4 regions of the Streptosporangium sp. NPDC002524 genome follow, and region 4 is predicted to be linked to each of the others. Evidence: riboswitches for the same ligand, from Rfam matches in the RefSeq annotation. Region 4 holds a riboswitch; each other region holds the start of a gene.
What was found. Region 4 has a riboswitch for cyclic di-AMP ahead of ABT053_RS00780 (CHAP domain-containing protein). Riboswitches for the same ligand answer to the same signal wherever they lie in the genome.

Region 1: linked by a shared signal. The riboswitch ahead of ABT053_RS27220 (C40 family peptidase) and the one ahead of ABT053_RS00780 (CHAP domain-containing protein) in region 4 are both predicted to bind cyclic di-AMP.
Region 2: linked by a shared signal. The riboswitch ahead of ABT053_RS21230 (C40 family peptidase) and the one ahead of ABT053_RS00780 (CHAP domain-containing protein) in region 4 are both predicted to bind cyclic di-AMP.
Region 3: linked by a shared signal. The riboswitch ahead of ABT053_RS14450 (C40 family peptidase) and the one ahead of ABT053_RS00780 (CHAP domain-containing protein) in region 4 are both predicted to bind cyclic di-AMP.

The regions. Positions count from the first base shown of each region.
Region 1 is NZ_JBEOWK010000016.1:221,622-228,845, reverse strand. Features, by position in the region: gene ABT053_RS27235 (type III pantothenate kinase) at 1-430, shown strand, start outside; gene lysX (bifunctional lysylphosphatidylglycerol synthetase/lysine--tRNA ligase LysX) at 809-2,266, shown strand; gene ABT053_RS27225 (helix-turn-helix domain-containing protein) at 3,187-3,435, shown strand; gene ABT053_RS27220 (C40 family peptidase) at 3,802-4,851, opposite strand; cyclic di-AMP (ydaO/yuaA leader) riboswitch at 4,860-5,006, opposite strand; gene ABT053_RS27215 (amino-acid N-acetyltransferase) at 5,343-5,996, shown strand; gene ABT053_RS27210 (RDD family protein) at 6,225-7,224, shown strand, end outside.
Region 2 is NZ_JBEOWK010000011.1:293,393-300,616, reverse strand. Features, by position in the region: gene ABT053_RS21250 (AMP-dependent synthetase/ligase) at 1-581, shown strand, start outside; gene ABT053_RS21245 (glycosyltransferase family 4 protein) at 787-1,911, opposite strand; gene ABT053_RS21240 (M48 family metallopeptidase) at 1,908-3,185, opposite strand; gene ABT053_RS21235 (hypothetical protein) at 3,182-4,057, opposite strand; gene ABT053_RS21230 (C40 family peptidase) at 4,215-4,736, opposite strand; cyclic di-AMP (ydaO/yuaA leader) riboswitch at 4,855-5,014, opposite strand; gene ABT053_RS21225 (hypothetical protein) at 5,365-5,634, opposite strand; gene ABT053_RS21220 (C40 family peptidase) at 5,769-6,725, opposite strand; gene ABT053_RS21215 (hypothetical protein) at 7,188-7,224, opposite strand, start outside.
Region 3 is NZ_JBEOWK010000007.1:215,898-223,121, forward strand. Features, by position in the region: gene ABT053_RS14440 (hypothetical protein) at 1-168, opposite strand, end outside; gene serA (phosphoglycerate dehydrogenase) at 443-2,032, shown strand; gene ABT053_RS14450 (C40 family peptidase) at 2,533-3,129, opposite strand; cyclic di-AMP (ydaO/yuaA leader) riboswitch at 3,130-3,363, opposite strand; gene ABT053_RS14455 (3-isopropylmalate dehydrogenase) at 3,503-4,549, shown strand; gene ABT053_RS14460 (branched-chain amino acid aminotransferase) at 4,723-5,817, shown strand; gene ABT053_RS14465 (Uma2 family endonuclease) at 6,118-6,708, opposite strand; gene ABT053_RS14470 (O-methyltransferase) at 6,811-7,224, opposite strand, start outside.
Region 4 is NZ_JBEOWK010000001.1:196,311-203,534, reverse strand. Features, by position in the region: gene ABT053_RS00800 (GH1 family beta-glucosidase) at 1-681, opposite strand, end outside; gene ABT053_RS00795 (carbohydrate ABC transporter permease) at 717-1,523, opposite strand; gene ABT053_RS00790 (carbohydrate ABC transporter permease) at 1,616-2,593, opposite strand; gene ABT053_RS00785 (ABC transporter substrate-binding protein) at 2,676-4,025, opposite strand; gene ABT053_RS00780 (CHAP domain-containing protein) at 4,641-5,333, opposite strand; cyclic di-AMP (ydaO/yuaA leader) riboswitch at 5,352-5,489, opposite strand; gene ABT053_RS00775 (hypothetical protein) at 6,300-7,224, shown strand, end outside.

The sequences.
Region 1 (7,224 bases), on a different contig from region 4:
GGCCATCCAGCTGTACGGCGGCCCGTGCGTCATCGTCGACTTCGGGACCGCGACCTCCTTCGACGCCGTCTCCGCCAAGGGGGAGTACGTCGGCGCGGTGACCGCCCCCGGCATCGAGATCTCGGTGGACGCGCTCGCCGCGGCTGGGGCGCAACTGCACAAGGTGGAGCTGATCCGCCCCCGCTCGGTGATCGCCAAGAACACCGTCGAGGCGCTCCAGGCCGGCATCATCTACGGCTTCGCCGGTCAGGTGGACGGGATCGTCGAGCGGATGGCGGCCGAGCTCGCCGTCGACCCCGACGACGTCACCGTGGTCGCCACCGGCAGCGCGGCGCCGCTCGTGGTGAGCGAGGCGCGCTCGATCGACATGCACGAGCCCTGGCTCACGCTGATCGGCCTGCGGCTGATCTACCACCGCAACGCCCCCTGAGGGCGGCGCGGCACGACCGGCTCCGCGTGTCGCGCGACCGGTTCCCGTGCCGCGGGACGGGCTCGCGCGGGCCGGTTCCCGGTGGGTTTCCGTGCGCGGGGCCGGTTCCCGTGCCGTAGGGCGGGCTTGCGCACGTAATGCCGGTTTCCGTGTCGCGGGGCCGGTTCCCGTGCTGCGGGACGGGCTCGCGCGGGCCGGTTCCCGGTGGGTTTCCGTGCGCGGGGCCGGTTCCCGCGCCGTAGGACGGGTTCACGTGGGCCTGTTCCCGACGGGTTCCCGCGCCGCGCGACCGGCGAACTCACGAGGTTCGCCACATCGGTACCCTTTGGAACTGTGACCGATGACGTGACGAATCCCGCCGAGGATCTGCCCGAGCAGATGCGCGTGCGCCGGGAGAAGCTCGACCGCCTCCGTTCCGAGGGCGTCGAACCCTACCTGGTGAACTTCCCGCGCACCGCGACCAACGCCGAGATCCGCCAGAAATACGCTGATCTCTCCGCTGACACCGCGACGGGCGACAAAGTGGGCGTCACCGGCCGGGTGATGCTGTCCAGGACCGGCGGCAAGCTCTGCTTCGCCACCCTCCGCGACGGCTCCGGCGACCTCCAGGTCATGATCTCCCTGGACCGGGTGGGCGAGGAGTCCCTGGCCGCGTGGAAGCGCGACGTCGACCTCGGCGACCACGTGGGCATCGAGGGCGAGGTCATCACCTCCCGCAGGGGCGAGCTGTCCATCCTCGCCGACCGCTGGGCGATCACGTCGAAGTGCCTGCGCCCGCTGCCGGAGAAGCACCTCGGGCTCACCGACCCCGAGGCGCGGGTCCGCCAGCGCTACGTCGACCTCATCGTCAACGACGAGGCCAGGAAGATGGCCCTCACCCGCAGCGCCGTGGTCAGGGCCGTCCGCGACTTCTGGCACGAGGAGGGTTACCTGGAGGTCGAGACACCGATGCTCCAGCCGATCCACGGCGGAGCCACGGCGAGGCCCTTCAAGACCCACATCAACGCGTACGACATGGAGCTCTACCTCCGCATCGCGATCGAGCTCTACCTCAAGCGGCTGGTGGTCGGCGGGCTGGAGAAGGTCTTCGAGATCAACCGCAACTTCCGCAACGAGGGCGCGGACTCCACCCACAACCCCGAGTTCACGATGCTGGAGGCGTACGGCACGTATCTCGACTACAACGACATCGCCGACCTGACCCAGCGGATGATCCAGAAGGCCGTGCTGGCCGCCCTCGGTCACTCCGTGGTCGTCCACGAGGGCCAAGAGATCGACCTCGGTCTGGCGAAGTGGCCGCGGATCACCCTGTACGGGTCGGTCTCCGAGGCGCTGGGCGAGGAGGTCACCACCGAGACGCCCCTGGAGCACGTCCGCAAGCTCGCGGACGCGCGGGAGATCCACTGGGACGCCAAGTGGGGTCAGGGCAAGCTGGTCCAGGAGATCTTCGAGGCCCTCGTCGAGCACACGCTCGTCCAGCCCACGTTCGTCATGGACTATCCGCTGGAGACCTCCCCGCTGGCCCGCATCCACCGGGACAACCCGCTCCTCACCGAGAAGTGGGACCTGATCGGCTTCGGCACCGAGCTGGGCACCGGCTACTCGGAGCTGAACGACCCGATCGAGCAGCGCCGCCGTCTCACCGAGCAGTCCATGCTCGCCGCGGGCGGCGACGTCGAGGCCATGCAGCTTGACGAGGACTTCCTCACGGCCCTGGAATATGCGATGCCGCCCACCGGCGGCATGGGGCTCGGCATCGACCGCCTCATCATGGCCTTCACGGGCAGGAACATCCGCGAGACCATCCTGTTCCCGCTGGTCAAGCCGACCGCCTGAGCCCTTTGGGGCGGTGCGGAAGGACGTTCTCGCGGTGCGGTGGCGCCGGGCCCGTCGGTGACGGGCCCGGCGCCACCGTCATGAGAGGCCGCGTCGCCTCGTCCCGCGTCGCCTCGGCATGCCCCTGGGCGGAGGCGTGCCGGGAACGGGCCGGACGGCGACCCCGGCCACCGCTCCGGGGATCGGACAGGGTCCGGGACTCCGGGACTCCGGGGCTCCAAGGCTCCAGAGCTCCAGGGCGGGGCGTCCTCGCGGATTCCCGCGGATCGGGGTGGGTCCTCGGGGAGCGGATCGGGGTGGGTCTTCAGGGAAACGCCCCGGGGCACCGGGGCCGACCCGGCGGGCGGGAAATGCCGGATGGGTTCATGCTCCCGCTGGTTCCGCGCAATAGGGGACGCATTTCCGTATGGTGCAGAAATCCCTTTCCAGCACGTCCAATATCGCTCGGGCATCCCGTCGTCACCACGCGGTACTTCGCGAATGCCGCAAAGCTGTACGCTTGACCCTCATATTTCCACGTTTTTCATGGGGTGCCGTCAAGGTAGCAGGGGCATGGCCGTCGGAGAGCGTCGGGAAGAGATCAATTTTTTCCGAGAAATGCGGGCGGGCCGGATCCCGAGGGGGCGGCTTCGGGGTGTCCGGCGGGCCTGCGGTTCCGGCGAAACCTTGTTCTGCCAGGACTTCGGTCTCCGCAGCCAGGGGGTGCTTGCCGGCTCGTGCCTGCGCTCGATCATGACATAGCCGCAAAGGCACTGACATATCATGAGTACTTCACGTAGCGCCTGCTATGTCAATACTGGACGCACGCTATGAAGAGTGGAACTTGACGACCTTTGAACAAGGCGTTTACCGTTCCTGGCGGACGGTATTCATTTCCGGCGTCTCGCACCCGGTTTCCAGAGTGGGGGGAGTGACTCTTGATGGCATATCCAGAAGTGGATTCACGCCATGGCGACAGCCCCCTGGGCATGAGCGATATCGGTCTCAGTGACGACGACCTCGTGCTGCTGGCTGAGCTCGCCAAGGGTGTCACGGTCGATCGGGTGGGGCGTCGCCTCGACATCAGCGGCCGGACGGTCAGACGCAGGCTCAGAGGCATCTGCGACCGCATCGGCGTTGCCACGGCCATCGAGGCAGTGGCCTGGGCAGCGCGCCGCCGCCTGATCTGACACACCGCCGCGTGTCCGGCAGGTCGGGCCGGACACGCGTGCGGGGCCGGACACGTGCCCGGCCCGCACACGGGCGTACGCCGGTCGATCCGTCGGCCGCCCACCCGCCTATCAGATCCGGTCGTCGATCCGGCTCCGCCGTGTACGTTCCCGGTTCGACCACGTGCGTTCCCGGTCCGACCGCATGCGTTTCCGGTCCGACCGCGTGCGTTTCCGGTTCAACCACGTCCGATCGCGCGCGTTCTCGGTTCGACCGTGTGGTTCGCGGTTCTGCCGCGTGCGTCCCCTGTTCCGCCGTGAACGTTTCCGGTTCGACCACGTGCGCCCCCGGTCCGGGCGTACGGGAATCCGGTCGCCGGTGCCGGTTCAGGCGGCGATGCGGACGCCTCCGGCGAAGGGGCGGTTGTCGATCGTGGCGATGTGGACGACGTCACCCGTCTGGGGGGCGTGGACCATCAGGCCCGCGCCGATGTAGATCCCGACGTGGTGCAGGTCGCTGTAGAAGAAGACCAGGTCGCCGGGGCGCAGCTCGTTCCTGGAGACGTGGGTGCCCGCGGTCCACTGGTCGCCGGTGTAGTGCGGCAGGCTGATGCCGACCTTCTGGTAGGCCCACATGACCAGGCCGGAACAGTCGAAGGAGTTGGGGCCCTCGGCGCCCCAGACGTACGGCTTCAGCTGCTGGGTGAGCGCCCAGCGGGTGGCCTCGGCGGCCTTGCCGCTGCCCACGATGGGCACGTTCGTCTTCACCCGGGCGCCCCTGTTGCTGACGGCCCTGGTGCGCACCTCGCTGAACAGGTCGCTCTCGACGCGGTCGACCAGCCGCTCGATCTTGGTCCGGTTGCCGTCGATCTCCGCCAGGATCTTCTTGACCTCCGCGGTCCTGGCCTTGGCGCTGGCCTGGGCCCGCCCGGCGGCCTCGATCGCCCGGCTCACCTGGGCGACCTCCTCGCTCTGCTGCTGCTGGAGCGCGTAGTTGGTGGTCGCCTGGTCGAGGAAGGTGTCGGGGTCGGTGGCCTGCGTGAAGGCGAGCCCGGAGTTGAGGCCGCCCGACATGTAGGTGCTCTGCGCGAGGAGGGTGGCCTTGGTGCGGCGGGACGCCAGCTCGGACTCGCTCGACGCGAGGGTCTTCTTGGCGCTCTCGGCGGCCCGCTGGGCCTGCCTGAGCTTGACCCGCTCGCCGTTGTAGCGCTCCGCGAGGACGCCGATCTCCTGGTGCAGCTTCTCGGCCTGCTTGGCCAGCTGCTGGAGGCTGGGCTCGGGGTCCGCGGTGGCCGCCACCAGCGGGGTGCCGAGGGTCAGGGTGGCGAATGCCAGGCCGACGACCGCCATGCGGCGGCGCAGCCCTCGTGGCGCGCGTGCTCGGCGGCGGGTGTCGTGACCCGCGTGCTCTCCTCCGTGGTCGCGCGTGCGCTTCACCAACAGGCTCCTTCTCCTCGGCCGCCTACCGGGTTAGCTGACGGGTTCGGGCCGGAGGCAGCCCTACCGGGTGCGCCGGTCGGCACTCGGATTCACCCCGGAGGACGTGGTGGGTCCCCGGTTCCCTGCGTGGGGGGATTCGGCGGGTCAGGCTTTTTACGTCTCTGACATCGAGCACGGAGATTAGTGCACCCGTGGTTCCTGCTCAACCAGAACTGCGAATTCAGTAGAGGTTTCGCAACTGAGGTGTCACGAAAAGATCACACGTCAATATGATCAACATGGCCATTACGCTGCCTTTGCCTCGGGTGTGACGGGTGTGACGGGTGTCTTCCCAGGTCCGGGACCGTGCCAAAGGTGAGCTACGGCACACCGGAGGTGCCGTGCACCGAGCGTGGTAAAGCGACTTCCAAGGGTCACGTGCGGCCTGCGAGCTGCGGGTTAAGGGTGAACCGTAATTGAAGACCCGCGAGGACGTACGCTGAACGGTCATGGAGCAGCTTGCTGAGCATTCTCCCGGGCCGGTCATCCAGGCCCCCGGAGACGGGGAGCGGCGCGCCGGATCCGCGGGGGCGGAGCGGGGTTCGCCCGGAGCGGGGACGGCCCCCGAGGTCACGGTCCGCCGCGCGCGCACCCAGGACGTCCGGGCCGTCAGGCGGCTCGTCGACACCTACGGCGGCGTCGGCCGGCGCCTGCTGGAGAAGGCCACCGTCACCCTGTACGAGGACGTCCAGGAGTTCTGGGTCGCCACCGACGCGGAGGGCGAGGTGATCGGCTGCGGGGCCCTGCACGTCCTGTGGGAGGACCTGGCCGAGATCCGCACCGTCGCCGTCGATCCGACCCGCAGGGGGATGGGGATCGGCCACCGGATCGTCTCCGCGCTCATTCGCACGGCCGCCGAGCTGGGCCTGCGCCGGGTTTTCTGCCTGACCTTCGAGGTCGACTTCTTCGCCAGGCACGGCTTCAGGGAAATCCAGGGCACACCCGTCGCGCCGGAGGTCTACGCCGAACTTCTCGCCTCCTACGACGAGGGTGTGGCGGAGTTCCTCGATCTGGAACACGTCAAGCCCAACACCTTGGGAAACTCCCGGATGCTGCTGCATCTGACACGGGAGCCCGACTCCGATGACTTTAGAGCTGACTGATCGGAAAGGTGACTGTTGATACCTATGTCGATACCTTGTGCAGCAGCATGCATGTGCGTCTGACATTTGCCACATGCGCAGTCTAAGTGAGGTGACGCGGTGAGCACCGGACAGCCGCCGTATCCACAGGATGATCCCGACCGCGATCGCACACCGTCGGGGCAGCCGGATTACGGACAGCACAACGCGGGTCGAGGCCCTGGCGGACTCGACCCCGACGTGACAGTCGTGGGGTACAGGTCGGAGGCCTCACAGCCGAACACCGGCCCCGGACAGAGCCAGCCCGGATACGGTCAGCAGGGCTACGGGCAGCAGGGCTACGGCCAGCAGCCCGACTACGGCCAGCAGGGTGGGTACGGCCAGCAGCAGGGTTATGGCCAGCAGGGCGGGACCGGCGCGTACGGTCAGCAGCCCGGCTACGGCCAGCAGTCCTCCCACGAGCAGCAGGGCTACGGCCAGCAGCAGGGGTACGGCCAGCAGGGCGGGACCGGCGCGTACGGTCAGCAGCCCGGCTACGGCCAGCAGGGCTACGGCCAGCAGGGTGGGTACGGCCAGCAGCAGGGCTACGGCCAGCAGCAGCCCGGCTACGGCCAGCAGCCCGACTACGGGCAGAAGCAGCCCCAGCCCGGTTACGGCCAGCAACCCGACTACGGGCAGCAGCAGTACGGCCAGCAGGGCTACGGCCAGCAGCCCGACTACGGCCAGCAGGGGTACGGCCAGCAGCAGCCCGCGTACGGGCAGCAGGGCTACGGCCAGCCGTACGGCGGTCCCCCCGGGGCCCCGGCCCCGCTCGCCGAGTGGTGGCAGCGCCTGGTGGCGAGGATCGTCGACGGGATCATCCTGGCGATTCCGATGCTCATCATCACCTCGGTGATGACCGCCGTTCTCGTCACGCAGGGAAGCTTCAACACCGAGACGGGCGCCTTCACGGAGCCGAGCGGCCTGTTCCTCGCGAGCCTGCTCACCGCCCTGATCTCCGGGGCGATCTACCTGGCCTACGAGTTCTTCATGCTCAGCCGGGGCGGGCAGACGGTCGGCAAGATGGTCATGGGCATCAAGGTCGTGCCGGTCGGCAGCGCGCTGCCGCCCGGCGGGCTCAGCTCCGACGTGGCGATCAAGCGCGCCGGGGTGCTCTTCGGCCCGCAGCTCCTGAGCTGGGTCCCGTTCCTGAACTACGTGGCCAACATCTTCTCCCTGGTGAACGCGCTGTGGCTGCTGTGGGACAAGC
Region 2 (7,224 bases), on a different contig from region 4:
TCGGCATCGGCGAGGACGGCGAGGTGCTCGTCAAGGGCCGCCACGTCTTCAAGGGCTACTGGAACAACGACGAGGCCACCGCCGAGGCGATCGACGCGAACGGCTGGTTCCACACCGGCGACATCGGCGAGCTCGACAACGACGGCTACCTCCGCATCACCGGGCGCAAGAAGGAGATCATCGTCACCGCCGCGGGCAAGAACGTCGCCCCGGCCCCGATGGAGGACCACATCCGCGCCCACCCGCTGATCAGCCAGGCGATGGTGGTCGGCGACGACAGGCCGTTCGTCGCGGCGCTCGTCACGCTCGACGTCGAGGCCCTGGAGCAGTGGAAGGCCGCCAACGGCAGGGCGGGGGCGAACCTCACCGAGCTCAGCTCCGACCCGGCGATCGTCGCCGAGGTGCAGAAGGCGGTGGACGGCGCCAACAGGTTCGTCTCCAAGGCCGAGCAGATCAAGAAGTTCACCGTCCTCGACATCGACATCAGCGAGGAGAGCGGGCACCTCACCCCGACCCTGAAGATCAAGCGCAACATCGTGATGCGCGACTTCGCCAAGCAGGTCGAGGACCTCTACAGCTAGTCACGGCCGGAGAGTTATCCGCGGGCTCCAGGCACCCTGGAGCCCGTGCGACCCTCCGCGCGTCCCCACCGGTCAAGGGGTCTCCGCGGGCTCCACAGCACCTCGACGCCCGCACGGACGTCCACGCATCCCCCGGTCAAGGATCTCCGCGGGCCCCACCACGCCACCCTGGAGCCCGTACGACCCTCCCGCGCGTTCCCACCGGTCAAGGGGTCTCCGCGGGCTCCAGGAGGCGGGCGAAGCGGGAGGAGACGAGGTCCCAGCTCCACTCGCGTGCCGCCCACTCGCGTCCGCGCTCCCCCATCGCGCGCGCCCCGGCCGGGTCCTTGAGCAGGCCGACCAGGGCCGCCGCGACCTCGTCGGGGCGGGTGCCGTCGACGACCAGGCCGGTCTCCCCGTTCAGCACGGCGTCGGGGGCGCCGCCCGAGGACCCGGCCACCACGGGCAGGCCGCTGGCGGAGGCCTCCAGGTAGACGATGCCGAGCCCCTCCACGTCGACACCGCCCAGGCGGGTGCGGCACGGCATGGCGAACACGTCGCCCGCGGCGAGGTAGCCGGGCAGCTCCGCCTCCGGCACCGGGCCGGTGATCCTCACCGAACCGCCCATCGGCCGGGCCAGCCGCTCCAGGGTCCTGCGGTACGGGCCCCCGCCGACGATCAGGAGCACCGCGCCGGGCACGTCCCCGGTCACACCGGGCCAGGCCCGCAGGAGCGTGTCCTGGCCCTTGCGCGGGACCAGCCTGGACAGGCAGACCACCACCGGCCGCTCCCCCAGGCCGAGTTCCGTGCGCACCCGTCCCCCTCCGGCCCCCGGGCGGAACACCTCGGTGTCGACGCCGGGCGCGAGCCGCACCAGCTTGTCCGCGGCTATCACCCGGGCCAGCCGCCGCCGGGTGTACTCCCCCAGATAGGTGACCACGTCGGCGTCCGCCCCGATCCTGGCGAGCACCCGGCGGCCGGCCGGGATCCCGGCCCAGCCCGCCTCGTGGCCGTGGGTGACCATGACGACGCGACGGGCCCCGGCCTCGCGCATCCGGGGCGCGAGCAGCCCGAGCGGCGCCGCAGCCCCGAAGACCACGGTGTCGCACCCGAACTCGGCGACCAGCCCGGCGGCCCGGCGCGCGACGGCGGGCGTGGGCAGCATCAGCGAGGTCGGGTGCCGCACGACGGGGTACGGCTGGCGCAGGTCGAAGGCCGCGCTCCCGGCCCATCGGGGGGCGTAGACGACGACCGAGCCGGGCGGACGGCGGGCGATGAGGCCGTACACGAACGACTGGATCCCCCCGGCGCGGGGCGGGAAGTCGTTCGTGACGACCAGCGTGCGGCTCACGGTTCGGGGAGGCCGTTCAGCCCGGCCCAGGAGCGCGCCAGGGCGATGCGCTGCGGGGTCGTGGGATGCGATGCATAAAGTACATATTCGACCAGATCTGGCGACAAATCAGAAATGTTGGTAGCCGCCAGCCGTTTCTGCATGGCGACGAACGTCGCCGGGTCCCTGGTCAGGTCCAGCGCGTGCACGTCCGCGCGGGCCTCGATCTGCCTGCTCACCAAATTCTGGGCGGGTCCCGACAGGACCGTGGCCAGGCTGAGCAGCCCCATGACCAGGCCCACCGCCCTCGGGTCGCCGAGCGAGGCGACCCCCGTCCTACGCCGTACGACCCCCGCCGAGGTCACCGCGTAGAGCAGGCACGCCCCGAACGCCGCGCCCAGGCCGCCGACGAGCGTGCCCGAGAGCACGTCGCCCGCCTTGGCGTGGCCCAGCTCGTGCGCGACCACCAGCTCCACCTCGTCCGCGGGCGCGCGGAGCAGCGTGTCGTAGACCACGATCCTGCGGGTCGCGCCGAATCCGGAGACGTACGCGTTGAGCGCGGTGGTCCGCCGGGAGGCGTCGGCGACGAGCACGTTCTCGACCGGCACGCCGTCCCTGGTGGCCATGGCGAGCAGGTCGTCGCGGAGCCGCCCGGCCTCCAGCGGCCTGAAGTCGTTGAAGACCGGCTCGATGAGCACCGGGTAGGCGAAGGAGGCGGCCACGGTCAGGACGAACGCCCCGCCCGCCGCGGGGATCCACCAGCGCCGGTAGCGCCGCGCCAGGGCGATCACCGCCAGCACCATGATCGCGGTCAGCGCGGTGCCGATGCCGGTGCTCTTGGCCCGGTCGGCCGCCCAGGCGGGCCAGGCCTGGGTGGACAGCCCGAACTCGCGCAGGTAGCTCTCCGACCACATCCCCAGGGGCCAGCGCAGGATCGCCACGGCCACCGACAGCGCCAGCACGCCGAGGAGCGCCCGCAGCCACCACGGCCCCGGCAGCCGGTCGGCGAGCCGCGCGCCCAGCGGGGTGGCGACCAGCACCCCCGCCACGAGCAGCGTCAGTCCGAGCGACAGGTAGCCGGGAAGGCTGACCAGCGCGTCGAACCTCTCGGACCTGGCGATCTGCTCGGCGGTGAAGTCGCGGGCCGGATCGGGAACGACGGCCGGAGCCCCCTCGGGCAGCGCCCTCCAGGGCGTGGTGAACGCCACGACCGCCAGCGTGACCACCCCCAGCACGGCCAGCGCCCACCCCGCCGACCGCACGCCCGAGGGCGTGTCCGTCGTGCTCAGCGTCACGTGAGTTCCTTCCTGAGGTAGTCGCGCCAGGCTCCGGTGAACTCGGCCGCCGGCAGCCCGAGCGTGCTCCCGACATCGCTACCGTAGAGCCTCACCAGGGCCTTCTCCCCGAAGCGCTCCGCGACGAACCGGCAGGCGAGCCACGCCTCCTCGTACGCCTGCGCGAGCCTCGGCGCGCCGGGGGCGAAGTCGGCCGGGCCGGGGAGCCGGGCGGGCAGGACGCCCGCGCGCACCTCGGCGGCCAGTTCGGCGGCGGCCGTGCGCACCGCGATCCCGGCGTCGCGGTAGCCCGCGTAGTCGGCGAAGCCCTCCGACAGCCACATCGGCACCCGGCCGCCGCGGGTCGCGCCGGTGGCCACGTGGGCGAGCTCGTGGGTGATCACCACGTCCCTGCCGGTCCCGGTGAGCCTGGCGTATCCCGACGGCAGGACGATCACCCGGTCCGCGGTCGCCATCGCGGCCAGGCCGCGGGTGCTCCCGGCCCCGGCGAGCGCCGCGGCCTCGGCGTCGGTGGCGGGGAAGAGGATCACCGCGGGGACCGGCCCCCAGATCGCCGCGATCGTCGCGCGGGCCCGGTCGGCCCGCGCCGCCAGATCCCGCAGGACGGCGGCGGGGACGCGGTGGCCGACCACGAGGGAGTGCTCGCCCCTGACGGTGACCGCGGCGCCCGGCCACAGGTCGCGGAGGTCGCGGGGGTCGCGGGGGTCACGGAGGTGGCGGGGGTCGCGCGGAGGTGTCCTGGCGTCGTACGGCGTCCTGGGCGGGAGGGGTGCGGCTCCGGCCAGGAGGGGTCCCGTCCCGGCGAACGGACCGGCGCTCATCAGCGCCAGCATCCCGGCGAGCACGGCGCGGCGCCCTTTCGGGACGGACATACGAGCCGATGGTACTCGACCGGCATGGAGCGGCCCCGGCCCTCCTGGTGGAGGGCCGGGGCCGCTTTCCCGTGCTCGGGCCGGTGCTCCGGCTCACGCGCGGGTCCCGGGATCCGGGCGGGGTCAGGCCCCTGGCCTCCCGGGATCCGGGTGGGGTCTAGGCCCCCGGCCGTACCGCTCCGGCGAAGGAGGACCTGTAGTGGCCCGCCAGCCTCACGATACGGACCGTCTTGCCGCTGCTCGGCGAGTGGACCATCCTGCCCTTGCCGACATACATGCCGACGTGGCCCTTCCCGCTGAAGAACAGCAGGTCACCGGGGTGCAACTTGCTCCACGAGACCTTCTTCCTGATCGATCTGTACTGGCTGTGCGTGATCCTGGGGAGGGACACGCCCGCCTTCTTCCAGGCGTATCGGACGAGCCCCGAGCAGTCGAACGCTCCGGGACCGGAGGCTCCCCACCGGTACGGATCGCCGATCTGCTTCTTGGCCGCCGAGACCGCCTTTCCGGCCCGGATCTTCTGCAGCGCCGCCCTGCTCTTCCCGGCCTTGCCCTTGGCCTTGGCTTTGGACGCGGTCTGGGGGGCGGTCTTCGTGGTGCTCTCGGCCTTCTCGGAGACTCCGGCCGCGCTGTTGACCAGGATCTCCGAGGGGCCGTCCACCGTCGCCTGCGCCGCCATGGGCCCCAGGGTGACCGCTCCGGCTGAGGCGGTCAGGGTGAGGGCGATACCGCCGAGGGAAAGGCGGAAAAGGCGCGACAGACGGGGGTTGTACGGGGTGGTAGACAGGATTTCTCCTTGGGACTTCCACTGATGCCTACCGGGTTAGCTGACGGGTTCGGGCTTGGAAGATGCCCTACGGCACAAATGCGCCGATTCACCCCTGGCCACGCTGTGCTGGGCCTTTTGGGTCCCCGGTTCCATGCCTCCTGGCTGCATGGATTCGGCGGGCCGCCGTGACGAGCCCTGCCCCCGGGTGGGGGCACGGCGGCCGGTTGGATTTCTATAAGGGACACCGGCCCGAAGACCGACATTCGCCGCGACGGCGTGGCTTGCACGTCGCGACGCCAGAAGTTACCCCGTTCTCCAACTTTCGGCAAAGCATTCGCCAAATCGGGTGACCGGATAGTCCTCTTGATCTTCCTGTTACCCCTGCTTAATGGCTATTTATGCTATCGAGATATGACTCTCGTCACACATTCGGACATCACTCCGTCAAATAGCCATTTCTGTAATATTCATCACATCTCGCTGATTGAGGTTTGAGCCTCGCGGATGGACCGTTCCCGGCCGATCCGGCCAGGCACTCTCATCGCCTGACGCACGTGCGGGCGCCGTAGATCGACTGCCGGAACTCCGCCTCGACGATCCCGAATCCGGCGGCGTCAAGCATCGGTCCGGGCATCGGTTCGGGCAGCCACCCGAAGGTGCTGTACTCGGTGCGCAGATGCTCGGCGTAGTCGTCGCGCGGGTAGCCCAGCGCCGGGTCGTCCGCCGCACCGCCGAGCCGACGACCGAGCAGGCGACCGAACACGGCGTCGGCGTACGCGAGCTCGTCGGGCGTCCATGGTTTGATCATGTCCCGACGCTGAGATCACCGCCGCGCCCGGCACATCCGGTTTCCCCCGGCGCTCCCTACGACGCGAGGCGGGGCATCATCCAATGCAAGGGGACAGGCCCGGGACGGCCCTGGGAAGCGCTAGGGGACCCCGCTCAGGGGCGGACGGCTCCGACGATGCGGCGGCCGTAGGAGGACAGCGGGACGACCTTGACGACGTCGCCGGTCTGCGGGGCGTGCACGATCCGGCCGTCGCCCGCGTACATGCTGACGTGACCGAGGCCCTCGCTGAAGATGAGGTCGCCCGGCTGGAGCTCGCTCAGCGACACCTTGCGGCTCGCGCCCCAGCTCCACTGCTCCCAGGTCGTACGGGGAAGGCTGACTCCCCCGCTGCGCCAGGCGCCCTGGACCAGGCCGGAGCAGTCCCAGCCGCCGGGGCCCGTGCCGCCGTACTGGTAGGGCTTGCCGATCTGGGCGAAGGCGAACTGCAGGGCGGCGCGGGCGTTGCCCGAGGCGGAGCCGCTGTACTGGATCCCGGGGCTCTCGGGGTTGCCCGTCCTGAAGGCGTTGAGCTCGCGCAGGATCTTCGTCTGGGCCTTGACCATCTTGTCGGCCTTGGCCTTCTCCTTGGCCAGGTCGTCGCGCGTCTCGTCGGCCTCGGCGAGCGCCGTCTTGGCCTCGTCCCGGCTGGTCCGCAGCGCCTTGGTGGCCTCGTCGAAGGCGCTCAGGGACTGGGCCCGGGAGGTGGACATCTGGTCGGCGGCGGCCAGGCCGCTCAGCAGGGCGCCGGGGTCGGTCTGGTAGATCATGCCTTCCCAGCCGTTGACCACGCCGACCTGGTAGGTGCTGACGGCCATCGTGACGAGCTCCTTGCGCAGCCCGGCGACCTGGTCGTTCTGGCGGGTCAGGTCCTCGTTGAGCGTGCGGTACTTCTTCCTGGCCCGCTTCCACTTCTCCGAGGCCTGGTTGTACTTCTCGACGACCTGGTCGGCCTGCTCGTTGAGCTTCTCCAGCTTCTTCTTGGCCTGGGCGAGTGTCGGCTTCGGCTCGGCGAACGCTCCGCTCACCGGCAACATCAGCAACGCGAGCGCGAGCCCGGCCGCCACCGGCATCCGAATCAGTCCAACCGGCAAACCCGCCACGGCCACGTCAACGCCTCCCGACTGCACCAGACCTGCGGCGAATAGTACAGAAGAAGTAATGATTGACTCACCTTTTTGCCGGGTTTGCTCCTTAATCGCAGGTGGAAACCCTTTACCCGCCGCCGGGGTGCCACTTGACGGGCGGCGACGCCCCGGCCGCGAGCGGCCCGAACCCGGCCCCGGACCTCGGTCGCGGAAACCGGCCCGACCCTGCCCGACCCTGCCCGGCCCGAACGCCGCTCGTGAGGGAACGGCCCAATCCGGCCCCCGGCCGCGCACAGCGCCCCGGCTCCGGTCGCGGTCGCTGGAAGCGGACCAGGCCGAAACGGATCGAGCCCCAGCCCCGATCGCGGGAAGCGGAGCAGACCGGACCAGACCGGACCAGACGGAACCGGGCCGAACCAGGTCGAACCGGATCAAGCCCTCGTCGCGCTACCCGCAGACGGCGATGCCGCAGACCTTGGCGGTC
Region 3 (7,224 bases), on a different contig from region 4:
GGTGTATCCGAGCAGGACACGATCACCGGCCTGGGTCGTGCCCAGCACGACGGAGCGGTCGGGTCGCACGGCAACCAGGAGTCCCCATTCGGCCAGCGCCGCAAGCAGCCGGTGCGGATCGCCGTGCTGCGCGAGCACGTTGCCGAGAGCGGGGTTCCCGATGCTCATATGAGGAACGATAGGTAGTGGACCACGGCTTATCAGGGTAATCGCGAAGTTTTCCTGGGATCAATACCAACTTGAATTTTGAGCGCATGAGATCTGTCAAGACGGGTAACCGTCTCCTGTGTCGCTGGGTCCCCTCGCGTCCCGCGAGCCTCCGGGAGCGTCCCGCCGGGCATCGAGGCGTCTCGGATCGCGGGACACTCGTGAACGCGTTCACAAGCGCCGATAGACTACGTGAGGTCCGTGCACCCCTCACCGTCTAGTAAGGATCCAGCCTGTGAACAAGCCCGTCGTACTGGTCGCTGAGGAACTTTCCGAGGCCGGTCTCGCGGTTCTGGGCGCGGACTTCGAAGTCCGCCACACCGACGGCGCCGACCGTGCCCAGTTCCTGCCCGCCCTCGCCGACGTGGACGCGCTCATCGTGCGCAGCGCCACGCAGGTCGACGCCGAGGCGATCGCCAACGCTCCCCGGCTCCGCGTTGTCGCCCGCGCGGGCGTCGGCCTGGACAACGTCGACGTGGAGGCCGCCACCAAGGCCGGTGTCATGGTCGTCAACGCGCCGACCTCCAACATCACCAGCGCCGCCGAGCACACCGTCGCCCTCATCCTCGCCTCCGCCCGCAACGTCGCCCAGGCGCACTCCGCGCTCAAGGGCGGCGAGTGGAAGCGCTCGAAGTACACCGGTGTGGAGCTCGACGAGAAGGTCGTCGCGATCCTCGGCCTCGGCAAGATCGGCCAGCTGGTCGCGCAACGCCTCCAGCCGTTCGGCGTCGAGCTGATCGCCTACGACCCCTACCTGCAGCCGGCCCGCGCCGCGCAGATGGGCGTCCGGCTGGTCTCGCTGGAGGAGGCCCTGGCCGAGGCCGACTTCATCACCGTGCACCTGCCCAAGTCCAAGGAGACCATCGGTCTCATCGGCGACAGGGAGCTCCACGCGGTCAAGCCGAACGTCCGCCTCATCAACGTCGCCCGCGGCGGCATCATCGACGAGAACGCCCTCTACTCCGCGATCAAGGAGGGCCGCGTCGCCGGCGCCGGCATCGACGTGTTCCCGAAGGAGCCGGTCACCGACAGCCCGCTCTTCGAGCTCGACCAGGTCGTCGTCACCCCGCACCTGGGCGCCTCCACCCACGAGGCCCAGGAGAAGGCCGGCACCCAGGTCGCGCGCAGCGTGAAGCTCGCGCTCGCCGGGGAGTTCGTGCCGGACGCGGTCAACGTCCAGGGCGGTGCCGTCGCCGAGGACGTCAAGCCGGGCCTGCCGCTGGCCGAGAAGCTCGGCCGGGTGTTCACCGCCCTCGCGGGCGAGGTCGCCACCAAGCTCGACGTCGAGGTGCGCGGCGAGATCGCCTCCCACGACGTCCGCGTGCTGGAGCTGGCCGCCCTCAAGGGCGTCTTCACCGACGTGGTCGAGGACTCGGTCACCTACGTCAACGCCCCGCTGCTCGCCAAGGACCGCGGCGTGACGGTCGAGCTGATCACCAGCTCCGAGAGCCCCGACTGGCGCAACGTCGTGACGGTCCGCGGCGTCCTCGCCGACGGCCGCGCGATCTCGGTCTCCGGCACCCTGGCGGGGCCGAGGCAGATCACGAAGATCGTCGAGGTCAACGGCTACCAGATGGAGATCGAGCCGACCGACCACCTGTCGTTCTTCACCTACACCGACCGGCCCGGCATCGTCGGCGTGGTCGGCCGCATCCTCGGCGACCACTCGATCAACATCGCCTCGATGCAGGTGGCCCGTGACGTCAAGGGCGGCAAGGCGCTCATCGCGCTCACCGTCGACACCGCCATCCCGGCCGAGGTGATCGACCAGATCGGCTCGGAGATCGGCGCCGACAGCGGCCGCTCGGTCGACCTGGCCGACTAGCCGGAAAAGCCCAGGTGGCCGCCGTCCCGGAGACCGGGACGGCGGCCACCTCTCGTCTCAGCATGTGAGAAGTGTGTACGCCGGACGAGACGGTGTTTCCGCCGCCGGGTAACCTGGAGTGATATGCGCCAGGTTCTCGTAATTCCTACCTGCCGCGGCGAGGCCTGACAGGGGCAGGCCGGCGACTCGCCGCGGTGTCGTGGCGCGTGCCGGCTCCAAGCCCCCGTCGTCGGCGGTCCGTGATCCGGACCCGCGACATCAGGCCTGGTCGGAGTCCCGACCGGAGTCTCGACCACCTTCCTTGCTGGCATGCGACCGAGACGAGATTCGCCATGTACGACATGTATCCCTGGAACCGTCCCGACGAGACCGAGGACGAGGCCACCGACGCGCTCCAGACCGCTCTGGACCGCAGGGACAACGGTGGTGTCCCCACCCGCTGAGCCCGTTCTCGCCGCCGGGATCTTCGGAGCCTCCCGGCGGTGATCCGCCGGCGTGTCTCATCCGCCGGCCACGGTTTCCGTCGCGAGCTTGACCCGCTTGGCCAGCTGAACGCCCTGCGGGTCGGGACGCACCGCGCCCGCGAAGGAGTCGCGGCGCCAGGAGTCGAGCTTCTCCTCCTTGACCACGTCGCCGGTCTGCGGGGCGTGAACCATGTAGCCGGGCTTCGTGATCATGCCGACGTGGCCGAGGCCGCTGAAGAAGACCAGGTCGCCGGGCTTGAGATCCTTCCAGGCGATCTTCTTGGAGAAGGCGGCGTACTGGTCGTTGGTGACGCGGGGGAGCTTGATCCCGGCGGCGCCGTAGGCGCGGAGCACCAGGCCGGAGCAGTCGAAGCCGCCGTGGCCGGTGCCGCCCCAGACGTAGGGCGTTCCCTGCTTGGACAGGGCCCACTTCACGGCTTTCTGCCAAGCGGGCTTGACGGCCACCGCCTTGAGGGCCTCTTTCAGCGCGGGGGTGTTGAGCGCGGCGGGCCCGGGGGCGGGGGGCGGGGAGGCGGCCAGGGCGGCGGGTGAGGCCGCGCACACCGCGGCGCCCGCGACGATCAGGGAGGCGGAGATGGACAGGACGCGGGGGAGAACTGTGCCGGACAGCATGAATTCCTTCCATAAGGCCGGCCGGGTGAGCTGTCGGGCTCGGGCGTGGAGGCCGCCCTACGGCGCGAGAACGCGCTGATTCGCCCCAAGGAATCCACCTGACGACGGCCGGGAACGGCGCTCCGGGGGAGGAGCGGGGTTCCCGAGGCCAGGTAGATCCCGTAAAGAGTGGTTCCCCGGCTCCGTGCGGGCCCGGTAAGGGGATGGCCCGTACGGATTAGGCATTGATGTGAATGGGAGGACCATAGCCAAACCTCCCGAAACGGTCAATAGGAAGCAAAAATGGACAAAACGATCAGGGGGTCTGAAGGTGCATGTGTCCGGAGGGTGAGACCGCTGTTCGATCACCGAGACGGACCGGTAAGGTGCCTGCATGGATTCGCGTAACATTCGCCTGGCGGTCATCCCCGGGGACGGAATCGGAGTCGAGGTCGTCACCGAGGGGCTGAAGGTCCTCGAAGCGGTCGGCACGAAGGTGGAGACCACCACCTACGACCTCGGCGCCAAGCGCTACCACGAGACCGGCGAGACCCTGCCCGACACGGTCCTCGAAGAGCTGCGCGGATACGACGCGATCCTGCTCGGCGCGGTCGGCGACCCCAGCGTGCCCCCGGGCATCCTGGAGCGCGACCTGCTGCTCAAGCTCCGCTTCCGGCTCGACCACTACGTGAACCTCCGCCCGGTCAAGCTCTTCCCCGGCGTCGAGACGCCGCTGGGCAAGGCCCGCCCCGAGGACATCGACATGATCGTCGTCCGCGAGGGCACCGAGGGCCCGTACGCCGGGGCGGGCGGCGTGATGCGCCGGGACACGCCGCACGAGATCGCCACCCAGGAGTCGCTGAACACCGCCTACGGCGTCGAGCGCGTCGTGCGCTACGCCTTCGCCAAGGCGCAGGGCCGCCCGCGCAGGAAGCTGACGCTGGTCCACAAGACCAACGTGCTCACCTACGCCGGTGACCTCTGGGCCCGCACCTTCGACCGGGTCGGCCTGGAGTTTCCCGATGTCCAGACCGACTACTGCCACGTCGACGCGGCCTCGATGTTCTTCGTCAGCCAGCCCGAGCGCTTCGACGTGATCGTCACCGACAACCTCTTCGGCGACATCCTCACCGACATCGGCGCGGCGATCGCCGGCGGCATCGGCCTCGCGGCCAGTGGCAACGTCAACCCCGACCGCACCGCGCCGAGCATGTTCGAGCCGGTCCACGGCAGCGCCCCCGACATCGCGGGCCAGGGCAAGGCCGACCCGACCGCCACGATCCTGTCGGTCGCCATGCTCCTCGACCACCTGGGCCTGGCCGACGAGGCCGCCAGGGTCGAGCGGGCCGTCGCCGACGACCTGGTCGAGCGGCTGTCCGGCCGGGCCGGCCGGACCACCCAGGAGATCGGCGACGACATCACCGCCCGAGTAGCCGGCTGAGGAAGCCGCCCTCCTCGACCCCGACGCGCCTGGCGGCTCATCCGAGCCGCCAGGTGCGTTTTTGTTTCTCCAGCACTGCCGGTTTTCGGCATGGATGGAGTAGTTTCCCGTTACCCGGTCCGACGCAGAATGGACCCAAGGGTAAGCCAGACACCAAGAGAAGGATCCGTGCGATGACCACCGCTCAGAAGCTCAGCTTCGACGTGCAGCTCTCCGACCACGCTCGCACCGCGGCAGAGCGCGAGCAGGTACTGGCGAGCCCCGGGTTCGGGCAGGTCTTCACCGACCACATGATCTCGATCGACTACACCGAGGGGCAGGGCTGGCACGACGCCAAGCTCGTGCCGTACGGCCCGCTCAGCCTCGACCCCGCGACGTCGGTCTTCCACTACGCGCAGGAGCTCTTCGAGGGGCTCAAGGCCTACCGGCAGGAGAACGGCACGATCGTGACCTTCCGGCCGGAGGCCAACGCCGCGCGCTTCAACACCTCGGCGGCGCGGATGGCGATGCCCGAGCTGCCCGAGGAGACGTTCGTCGAGTCGCTGGAGCTGCTCGTCCAGACCGACCGCGAGTGGGTCCCGACCACGCCGGGACACAGCCTCTACCTGCGCCCCTTCATGATCGCGACGCAGCCGGCGCTCGGCGTCAACTACCCGTCCAGGACCTACAAGTACATGGTCATCGCCTCTCCGGCGGCGGCCTACTTCGGCGGGGGCAAGGCCGTCACGGTCTGGCTCTCCACCGAGTACACCCGCGCGGCCCCCGGCGGCACCGGCTTCGCCAAGTGCGGCGGCAACTACGCGGCGGCCTTCGTGGCCCAGCGCCAGGCCGTCGAGCAGGGCTGTGACCAGGTGGTCTGGCTCGACGCGAGCGAGCACCGCTACGTCGAGGAGATGGGCGGGATGAACCTGTTCTTCGTCTACGGCGACCGCCTGCTCACCCCGGCGCTCACCGGAACGCTCCTGCCCGGCATCACCCGCGACTCGATCCTCTCCTTCGCCGCCGACCTCGGCCTGCGCGCCGAGGAGGGGCGCCTGTCGGTCGAGGAGTGGCAGCGGGGCTGCGAGACGGGCGAGCTCAGCGAGGTCTTCGCCTGCGGCACCGCCGCGGTGGTCACCCCGGTCGGCTCGGTCAAGGGCGCCGACCGCGCCTGGACGATCGGCGACGGCACCCAGGGCCCCGTCACCTCGAAGATCCGCGAGGAACTCGTGGGCATCCAGTACGGATCCCGTCCCGACCCGCACAGCTGGGTTCACAAGATCTGCTAGTCCCCGTACGAAGAAGTCCGTGGAGAGCCACGGAGAGGTCAGCGCGGGGCCGGTCGGCCGACGTGTCCACCGGTTCCGCACGGAGACGTGTCCGCAGGCCCAGTACGGAGGGGGGCGTGAGAGCCGGTCGGCCGAGATGCCCGTCGGTCCCGTACGGAGGAGCTCACGGAGAGGTCCGCAGGGGCCGGTCGGCCGGAGGGCCGCCGGTCCCATCGGTCCCGCCGGTCCCGCCGGTCCCATCGGTCTCGCGTGGAGGAGACCTGGCCGCCCACCCGGCCGGGCCTCTCCCGCCGGGCGGGCCTATTCCTCGATCAGCTTGCCGGTGTCGATCGTGAGGTCCCAGGGCGCGGGGAGCTCCAGTGACTCCCCGAGGATCACCTGGTGTTGCTGCTGGTATCCCCGCTCTCCGGGGTGGCTGAGCAGCCGGGCGAGATTCTGGGTGGCGTCGATCACCAGATAGAGCGGGACACCGGCGATCGCGCAGTTTTCCGGCTTGGTGACATGGTCGTCGTCACGGCTGCTGGGGGAGACCACCTCCACGACGAGCAGCGTTTCCTCGGCGTAGACGTTCTCGTCGTCCCACATGCGGGGAAATTTCGGCACGACGAGGAGGTCGGGCCGATAGCGATCTTTCTGGACCCCGAGGAAGAGCTTGACGTCGTATACGGGGTGCCAGCCCTGCGCCGTGGCGAACGGGATGAGCTGGACCAGCAACTGCAGGATGATCTTGGCGTGGTTGAGCGTGGGCAACTCCCTCACCACGATCCGGCCGTTGATGAGCTCGACCTTGCGGTCGGGCCACTGATCGCAGGTCTTCTGGTAGTGCCGTTCGAGCTCCTGGTGGTTGGTGGACATGGGCTTCGCCTCGCGACGGTCCAGGGTCTTGGCCATGAGGTCATCCTTCCCCCCGCACGGGTGGGCGCAACGTGTTGGTCACGTCACTCAAAGTAATCGAAAAGATTTCTCCGCGCCCGCGATTCGGGAAAGTTCTCGTCAGTGCTTTCGAATCATGGTGAGGCCGTCGGCGATGGGGAGCATGATCGAGGTGACCCGCTCGTCGGCGCTGACCATGTCGTTGAACTCGCGGATGTGCCTGACGGTCTCGTCGTCCCTGCTGGGGTCGGCGACGTGGCCGCTCCACAGGGTGTTGTCGACGAGGATCACCCCGCCGGGGGCCAGGCGGGACATGAGGATCTCGTAGTAGACGGGATAGTTGACCTTGTCGGCGTCGATGAACGCCAGATCGATGGCCGGGTGCTCGGGAAGCTCGCGCAGCCGCTCGGCCGCGGGGCCGATCCTCAGCTCGATGAGGTCGGCGACCCGTGCCTTGTCCCAGTAGGTCCGGGCGATCGCCGTCCACTCCTCGCTCACGTCGAAGCAGGTGAGCCCGCCGCCGGGGGCGAGCCC
Region 4 (7,224 bases):
GGAGGTCTGGGCCGAGATCGCGTACAGGTTGACGCAGCCGCCGATGACGGTCTCGGGCCGCTGGGCCCGGATCGCCTGCGCGGCCAGGCCGTGCGCGAGCAGGAGGTGGTGGGCGGCGTACACGGCCTTGTCGGGCTCGCGCCGGCCGGGGGCGTGCTCGCCCGAGGCGTACCCGAGGAACGCCGAGCACCAGGGCTCGTTGACCGTGCTCCAGTTGCGGACCCGGTCGCCCAGCGCGTCGTGCACGGCCGCCGCGTAGTCGGCGAAGCGCTTCGACGTGTCCCGTGCCGGCCAGCCGCCCGCGTCCTCCAGGGACTGGGGCAGGTCCCAGTGGTAGAGCGTCACCCACGGGTCGACGCCCCGGGAGAGGAGCTCGTCGACCAGGCGGCTGTAGAAGTCGATGCCCCCCGGGTTGACGGCGCCGCGCCCGTCGGGCTGGATCCGGGGCCAGGAGACGGAGAAGCGGTACGCGCTGAGGCCGAGCTCGGCCATCACCCGCACGTCGTCCCGGTAGCGGTTGTAGTGGTCGATGGCGGTGTCGGCGTGCTCGCCGTTCACCACCCGTCCCGGCTGCTTGACGAAGGTGTCCCAGATGGAACGGCCTCGGCCGTCCTCCGCGACAGCGCCCTCGATCTGGTAGGCGGAGGTGGCCGCGCCCCAGACGAAGTTCGTCGGAAACATCAGATCCGGGGTCTGAATCCTCGTCTCTTGCGTGGTCACGCCTTGACCGCACCTTCCATGAGTCCGCCGACGATCTGGCGGCCGAACGCGATGAAAACGATGAACAGCGGCAGGACCGACGCCGCGGTGCCGGTGAACAGCATCACGTAGTCGGTGCCGTGGGCCTGGTTGAGCGCGGCGATCGACGTCTGAACCACCGGGTTGTCCGGGTTCAGCACGATCAGCGGCCACATGAACTCGTTCCAGGTCTGCATGAAGACCAGGAGGGTGAGCACCGCCATGCCCGGCCGGAGCGCGGGGAGGATGACGTTCACGTAGATGCGCATGGTGGAGGCGCCGTCGACGCGGGCCGCCTCGACCAGCTCGTCCGGCACCGCCTGGGTGGCGTACTGGGTCATCATGAAGACCCCGAAGCCGTTGACCAGGAAGGGCAGGATGACCGCCTTCAGCTGGCCGGTCCAGCCGAGCGTGACCATCAGCTCGTACAACGGCACGACGCCCATCTGCTGGAGCGGGACCATCATCGTCACCAGGATCAGGCCCAGCAGGATCCTGCTGCCCCGGAAGCGGAGCTTGGCGAAGGCGAACCCGGCCAGCGTGGAGATCAGCACGACCGAGACGGTCACGGTGACCGAGACGATGGCCGAGTTGATCAGGCCCGTCATGAAGTAGGCGTCCTCGGTGGACAGCAGCCGCGCGATGTTCTCGCCGAGGTGGCCGCCGGGGAGCAGCGGCGGCGGTACGTCGATGGCCTCCTCGTTGGTCCGGGTGGCCATGATGAACATGTAGTAGATGGGGAACGCCGACAGCACGAGGGCGAAGGCCAGCACGACCTTCGTCATGGGGCCGGCGTCCCAGATGTGGTTCCGCGCGGCCTGCGGGCCCGAGGGGCGCCGGGAGTGCTGCGCGGGAGGTCGCCGGAGCTGGGTGACCGTCACTTGGAACCCCCGATACGGCGGGTGAAGGAGTAGTTGACGAGCGTCCCGATGAGGATCAGCGCGAACAGCAGCCACGAGGCGGCCGCCGCGTAGCCGAAGTCGAAGTCGCGGAACGCCTCCTTGACGATGAACATCGCCACGGTCTGGTACTGGCCGGTGGAGCCGCCGCTCATCGTCGGGTTGCCGTCGAACATGACCGGCTCGGTGAACAGCGTCAGGCCGCCGATGGTGGAGATGAACACGACGAAGACGATCGTCGGGCGCAGCATCGGGATGGTGATCTGCCAGAACTGCCGCCTGGGCGAGGCGCCGTCGATGGAGGCGGCCTCGTAGAGATCCTTGGGGATGGTCTGCATGGCGGCGAGCAGGATGATCGCGTTGTAGCCGGTCCAGCGCCAGTCGATCATCGTGGAGATCGCGATCCACGAGGACCACTTCTCGTTCTGCCAGTTGATCGCGTCGACCCCGAAGAGGCTCAGGAACCAGTTGATCATGCCGTAGTCGCGCCCGTAGAGCTGGGTGAAGACCACCGCGACGGCGACCACGGAGGTGATCAGCGGCAGCAGCACGCCGAGGCGGAAGAAGAGCCGTCCCCGGATGCGCTTGTTGAGCGCGTTGGCCAGCAGCAGGGCGAGCACGAGCTGCGGGACCGTCGACATGACGAACATGCCGAGGGTGTTGATCACCGCGTTCCAGAAGGCCTCGTCGGTGATCAGCTCGACGTAGTTGTCGAGGCCGACGAGGGTCTTGTCCCCGGCGAGCTCCCACTCGTGCAGCGAGACCCAGAGGGTGTAGCCGAGCGGGAAGATGCCGAAGACGGCGAAGAGCAGGAAGTACGGGGAGACGAGGAAGTAGGGGGTCGCCCGGAGGTCGAACCGGGCCCATCCACCGCCCCGCTCCGGTCTGCGGCGCCCCGGCGACCGGCCGGGGCCAGGTCGTGGAGGGGCGGCCGGGGAGTCGACGTGCAGTGTCATCGGCGGAACCTTTCAGCGGGGGCAGGCGACCGGCCCGGCCGCGGGATCACCGCAGCCGGGCCGATGCGGGTCGGTACGGGGATCAGCCCGCTGCCTTGACGCCGGCCTCGAGGAACTTGGTCCAGGCCTGGTCGTAGGGGACCGAGCCCTGGTCCATGCCCTCGAGCACCTTCTCCACCGAGGACTTGACCTGGGCGTGCTTCTCGCCGAGGAAGACGGGCAGCAGGTCCTTGACCGAGGCGCCGAAGATCTGGCCGGTCGGCGCGTCGTTGAAGAACGGGTTCTTCAGGTCGGCGACCGCCGGGTCCTGCTGCGCGGTGAGGGAGCTCGGGAAGGCCGCGGCCTCCTGGAAGGCCATGACGTGGCCCTCCTTGCCGGTGAGGTAGTTCAGGACCTCGGCGGCCTCCTTGGGGTGCTTGCTCTGCTTGGGGATGGCCAGGTAGGAGCCGCCCCAGTTGCCCGCGCCGCCGGGCACGGACGCGACGTCCCACTTGCCCTTGTTGTCGTCACCGGCCGCGCCGGAGACCACGCCGAGCATCCAGGCCGGGCAGCCCATGGTCGCGAAGGCGCCCTTCTTGATCGCGGCGTTCCACGGCGGGGTGAACGAGGCGAGCTTGGCGGTCAGGCCCGCCTCGCTGAAGCTCTTCACCGTGTCGAAGGAGGTCTTGACGGCCGGGTTGGTCTCGATGATGAGCTGGTTGTTCTTGTCGAAGTAGTTGACGTTGCCGTTCTTCGGCGCCTCCTGCGACAGGATCACGTTGTAGAGCGTGTTGGGGCCGTCGATGAACTTGGGGTCGGTCTTGCCGGGGTTGGCGGCCTTGAACTTCTCGCCGATCGCCTTGAAGGCGTTCCAGTCCGGCCAGAGCTTGCCGACCTCCTCGCGCTCGGTGGGCAGGCCCGCCTTCTCGAACAGGTCCTTGCGGTAGCACATGGTCATGCCGCCGATGTCGGTGCCCAGGGCGAAGAGCTTGTTGTCGGCGTTGACGCCGTTCTCCCACTTCGCCGCGGGGAAGTCGGCTTTGCGGCTGTCCAGCCCGTACTCGGCCAGGTCGGTGAAGAACTGCGGGCGGGCCTTCATGAGGCCCATCGCGCCCTCGTCCAGGGCGATGATGTCGGCCGCGCCGCTGTTGGCCTGCAGGCGCTGGAGCAGCTGCGGGAGGTAGACGTCCTCGAACCGGTCGGTCAGGTTCTGGTACTTGACCTGGATGTTCGGGTGCGCCGCGTTCCACGTCTCCACGGCCTTGTCGTAGCCGAAGTTCTCGCCGCCGCCGAAGGTGTGCACGGTGATGGTCACCGGCTCGGCTGCCGCGGCGGAGCCGCCGTTCGCGGCGGGCGCGGCTGGCTCGCTGGAGCTGCACGACGTGATGGCCAGGGCGGTGGCCGCCATGACCGCGACGGCGGCGAGCTTGCCGTGCCGCTTGTTGTTCAACATTCCGGACCCCTCTCAGGTGGTCGCCCGAATCATTGGGAGGCGACATCGCGGACCAGTCCCCGACAAACGCGGTCCTCGTGACGAGGTCGTTCCTCAATGTGCTTTGGGAGCGCTCCCACGAAGAGTGGACGATGGGCAACCAGGACGTCAATATGCCGAAACTCAACCGTTACATCCGGCCGTTTTAGGCAGGACTATCAGCGCGAAACCAGCACAAACGTCTCATCAGGGTGATTGGGAGCGCTCCCATCTCACGGACATACAGTCGGGGCATTTCGTGTCCGCGCGGGGCGGGGCCGTCGCTCGGGGCCGGGGGGCACACCCTCGGCGAAGGGCTGTCAAGGGGTGTCAAGGCGGAGGGGACGGACGTGAAACGCTCCCGGGGCGGTGCTCGATCGAGCACCGCCCCGGGAGTGTGTGGACCGGGTCGACGTTCACCGGCGGGGCCGCCGTTAGACGGCGGGGGCCGGGAGAGGATCCGTCGTCGGCCGGATGGGACGGGGTAGCCGTTTTCGGGACATGACTTCTCGCGTGCGCGGTGCCCTCGCGGGGGCGGGGTTAGTCGCAGGAGACGGGGTGGCCGTTTCCGGGACGTGGCTCCTCGCGTGCGAGGGTCTAGTTGGAGTAGACGGGGTAGCCGTAGCCGACGACCTCGGAGACGGGCCGGACGCGCTGCTCGACGTCGCCGTTGCCGGTGTTGCCCTCGATCGTGGTGATCGTGCCGTCCCCGTTGTCCTTCTTCACGAAGCCGACGTGGTCGATGCCGTCGATGGTCTTGCCACCGGCCCAGTCGAAGTAGACGACGGCGCCGGGGGTGGGGATGGTGCCCCAGTGCCCGTTGTTCTTGAACCACCTGGCGTGGGCCACGGTGTAGGCGTCCCAGCCCATCGTGGGGCGGATGCCGGCCATCTCGCCGACCCAGGAGACGAACATCGCGCACCAGGGGGCGTTGGCGTAGTCGTACACGGTACGGCCGCCGTCGCGGGCGAGGGTCTCCTTGGCGCGGGGGCTCGACATGTACCAGGAGTGGAACTTGGTGCCGCCGCCCTGGGCGTTCTCGCGGACGCCGATCTGCTTGGAGGCGATGTCCAGGACCTTCGCGGCGGAGACCTTGGGGAGCCTCTCGGCCACGATCTGGAGGGGGGTCTTCGCGGTCTTGGCGGCCTGTGCCTGGGTGTCGACGGGCGGAGCGTTCACGACGCCGTGGCCGTCGGCCAGCGCGGTGCCGGTGGTGCCGGTCGCCAGGGCGACGCACGCGCCCATGATGGCGCATGCCGCGCGGGGAGTGGAGATGAGGCGATGGGTCATACGGGGGTTCGACTCCTTGCTTCGCTTCCATTCCGCCTACCGGGTTAGCTGACGGGTTCGGGCTGGGAAGTGCCCTACGGCGCACAGTGCGCTGATTCACCCCAGGAACGTGGTTCCCCGGTTCCGCAGACCTCGCGGATTCGGCGGCCGTGCTCACCGGTGGCGGAAGGTTCTCCGCCGGGTGGAACACGGTCGGGCAATGTGACGGCAATGCACAGACCTGGATAGACCTAGGCAATTGCCATGAACAGGACGAAGGTACGTCAGGGGGACAGACGATTACAAGTAGGACATATTGCCCTGACTTGGGAATACGTGTGAACGGGGGAGGTGTTGCACGGTGCCGTCCGGCCGGAGGGGTGGGGTCGGGCGGCCCTCGTCGCGGCTCTTCCCGGCGGGCGGGGAGACGGCCCGCCGGTGCCGGGATCCCCTGCCTGCGCGGCGATCCGGGTTTTCCCGACCCGCCCGCGAGCCGCCGGCCGGAGGGTGCTATGACGCGCGAGTGAGGTCCTGGCCAAAAGCGGCACACCCGGTCAGATGTCGAACATGTTTTCGATAGTAAAAAGTATTCGGATGGTAGGGGTTCTCCCATGGGAGGGGCGGAGCCGGCGTGCCGGATCCGGTCGCTCCAAGCCCGTGTTCAGGGGGTTTTCGCAGCTCAGGCCGCTGGCGAAGGGGGGCGCAAGGGCCTCTTCGCCCGGAAGGTAAAGAGATGCGCCCGGCAGGGCCCTACGACCTCCTGAAGGTAAAGGTGTCACGTAAAGGAACACGCTTTCCCTCAGGCCCCGCCGCGTGCGGAGGTAAAGCCCGAATGATCATCAACAGGTGCGCGTGGTCGGCTGTTCACCCGCAGTTCCCGGGCGCTTAAGGACACCGGGTTAGGTTGTGGCAGTCGTGAACGGGTCATCGCCCGGCGTGGAGGACGGCCGAGACCACGCGCGGGATCAGGGTTCGGCCGTTGCCTGGGTGGAGTCACCGCTGCAGATGCTCTGCGCGGTGGAGGCCCACCATGCCGGGCTGCTCGGTGCCCGCAGCCATCTCGTGCCCAGGGCGAAGCTGCGCCCGCTCGCCGTGACGGGGCGCGAGCTGGGCCGTCTCACCCTGCCCAGCGGGCTGGAGCTCACCGCGGCCAGGCCGGACATGCCCCGGCCGCGCCGGGGCGAGACCTGGGTGGTGGGCGACGCCTTCTCCGGCAAGGTCCAGTTCCGCTGGCTCACCGCGCTCCCCGGCCGGATCGTGATCGTCGACGACGGTCTCGCCACCATCAGGCTCCTGGAACTGCTCACCGGCAGGCTGGGAACGCCCCTGCTGCGGGCGCGGGCGAAGGTCGGCAGGCTGAGGACCGCCCTCGGCGCTGCGGCCGGGCTCAGGCTGCGCGCCGCCGCCCGCTCGGGACGGCTGTCGATCTTCACCGCGCTGCCCGTGCCCCCCGACCTGGCGAAGGCCGTACGCGCCGGGGGAACCGAGCTGGTCACCCACGACTTCGCCTGGCTGCGGTCCCAGCCGCTGCGCGGGCCCCGTCCCGAGGAGCGCACCGTCGTCCTCGGCACCTCGCTGGTCCGCAACGGCCTGATCCACCGCGATCCCTACTTCACCTGGCTCGCCGGGCTCGGCTCGGACGGTCCGGTGGCCTACTTCCCGCACCGCCGCGAGGATCCCGACGACCTCGTCCGGGTCGGGGAGCAGCCGGGGATCACCGTCTACGACGGCGGGACCCCCGCCGAGATGACCCTGCGCGGGCTCGCCGCCGAGCAGCGGGTGCTCAGCCTGCCGTCCACCGCGGTCACCTCCCTGCGGGTCCTGCTCTCGGCCCGGGGCGTCGCCGTGGAGACGGTGGACGTCCCCGACGAGTGGTGGACGGCCGAGGCGGCCCCCTCACTCCGCTCCCACC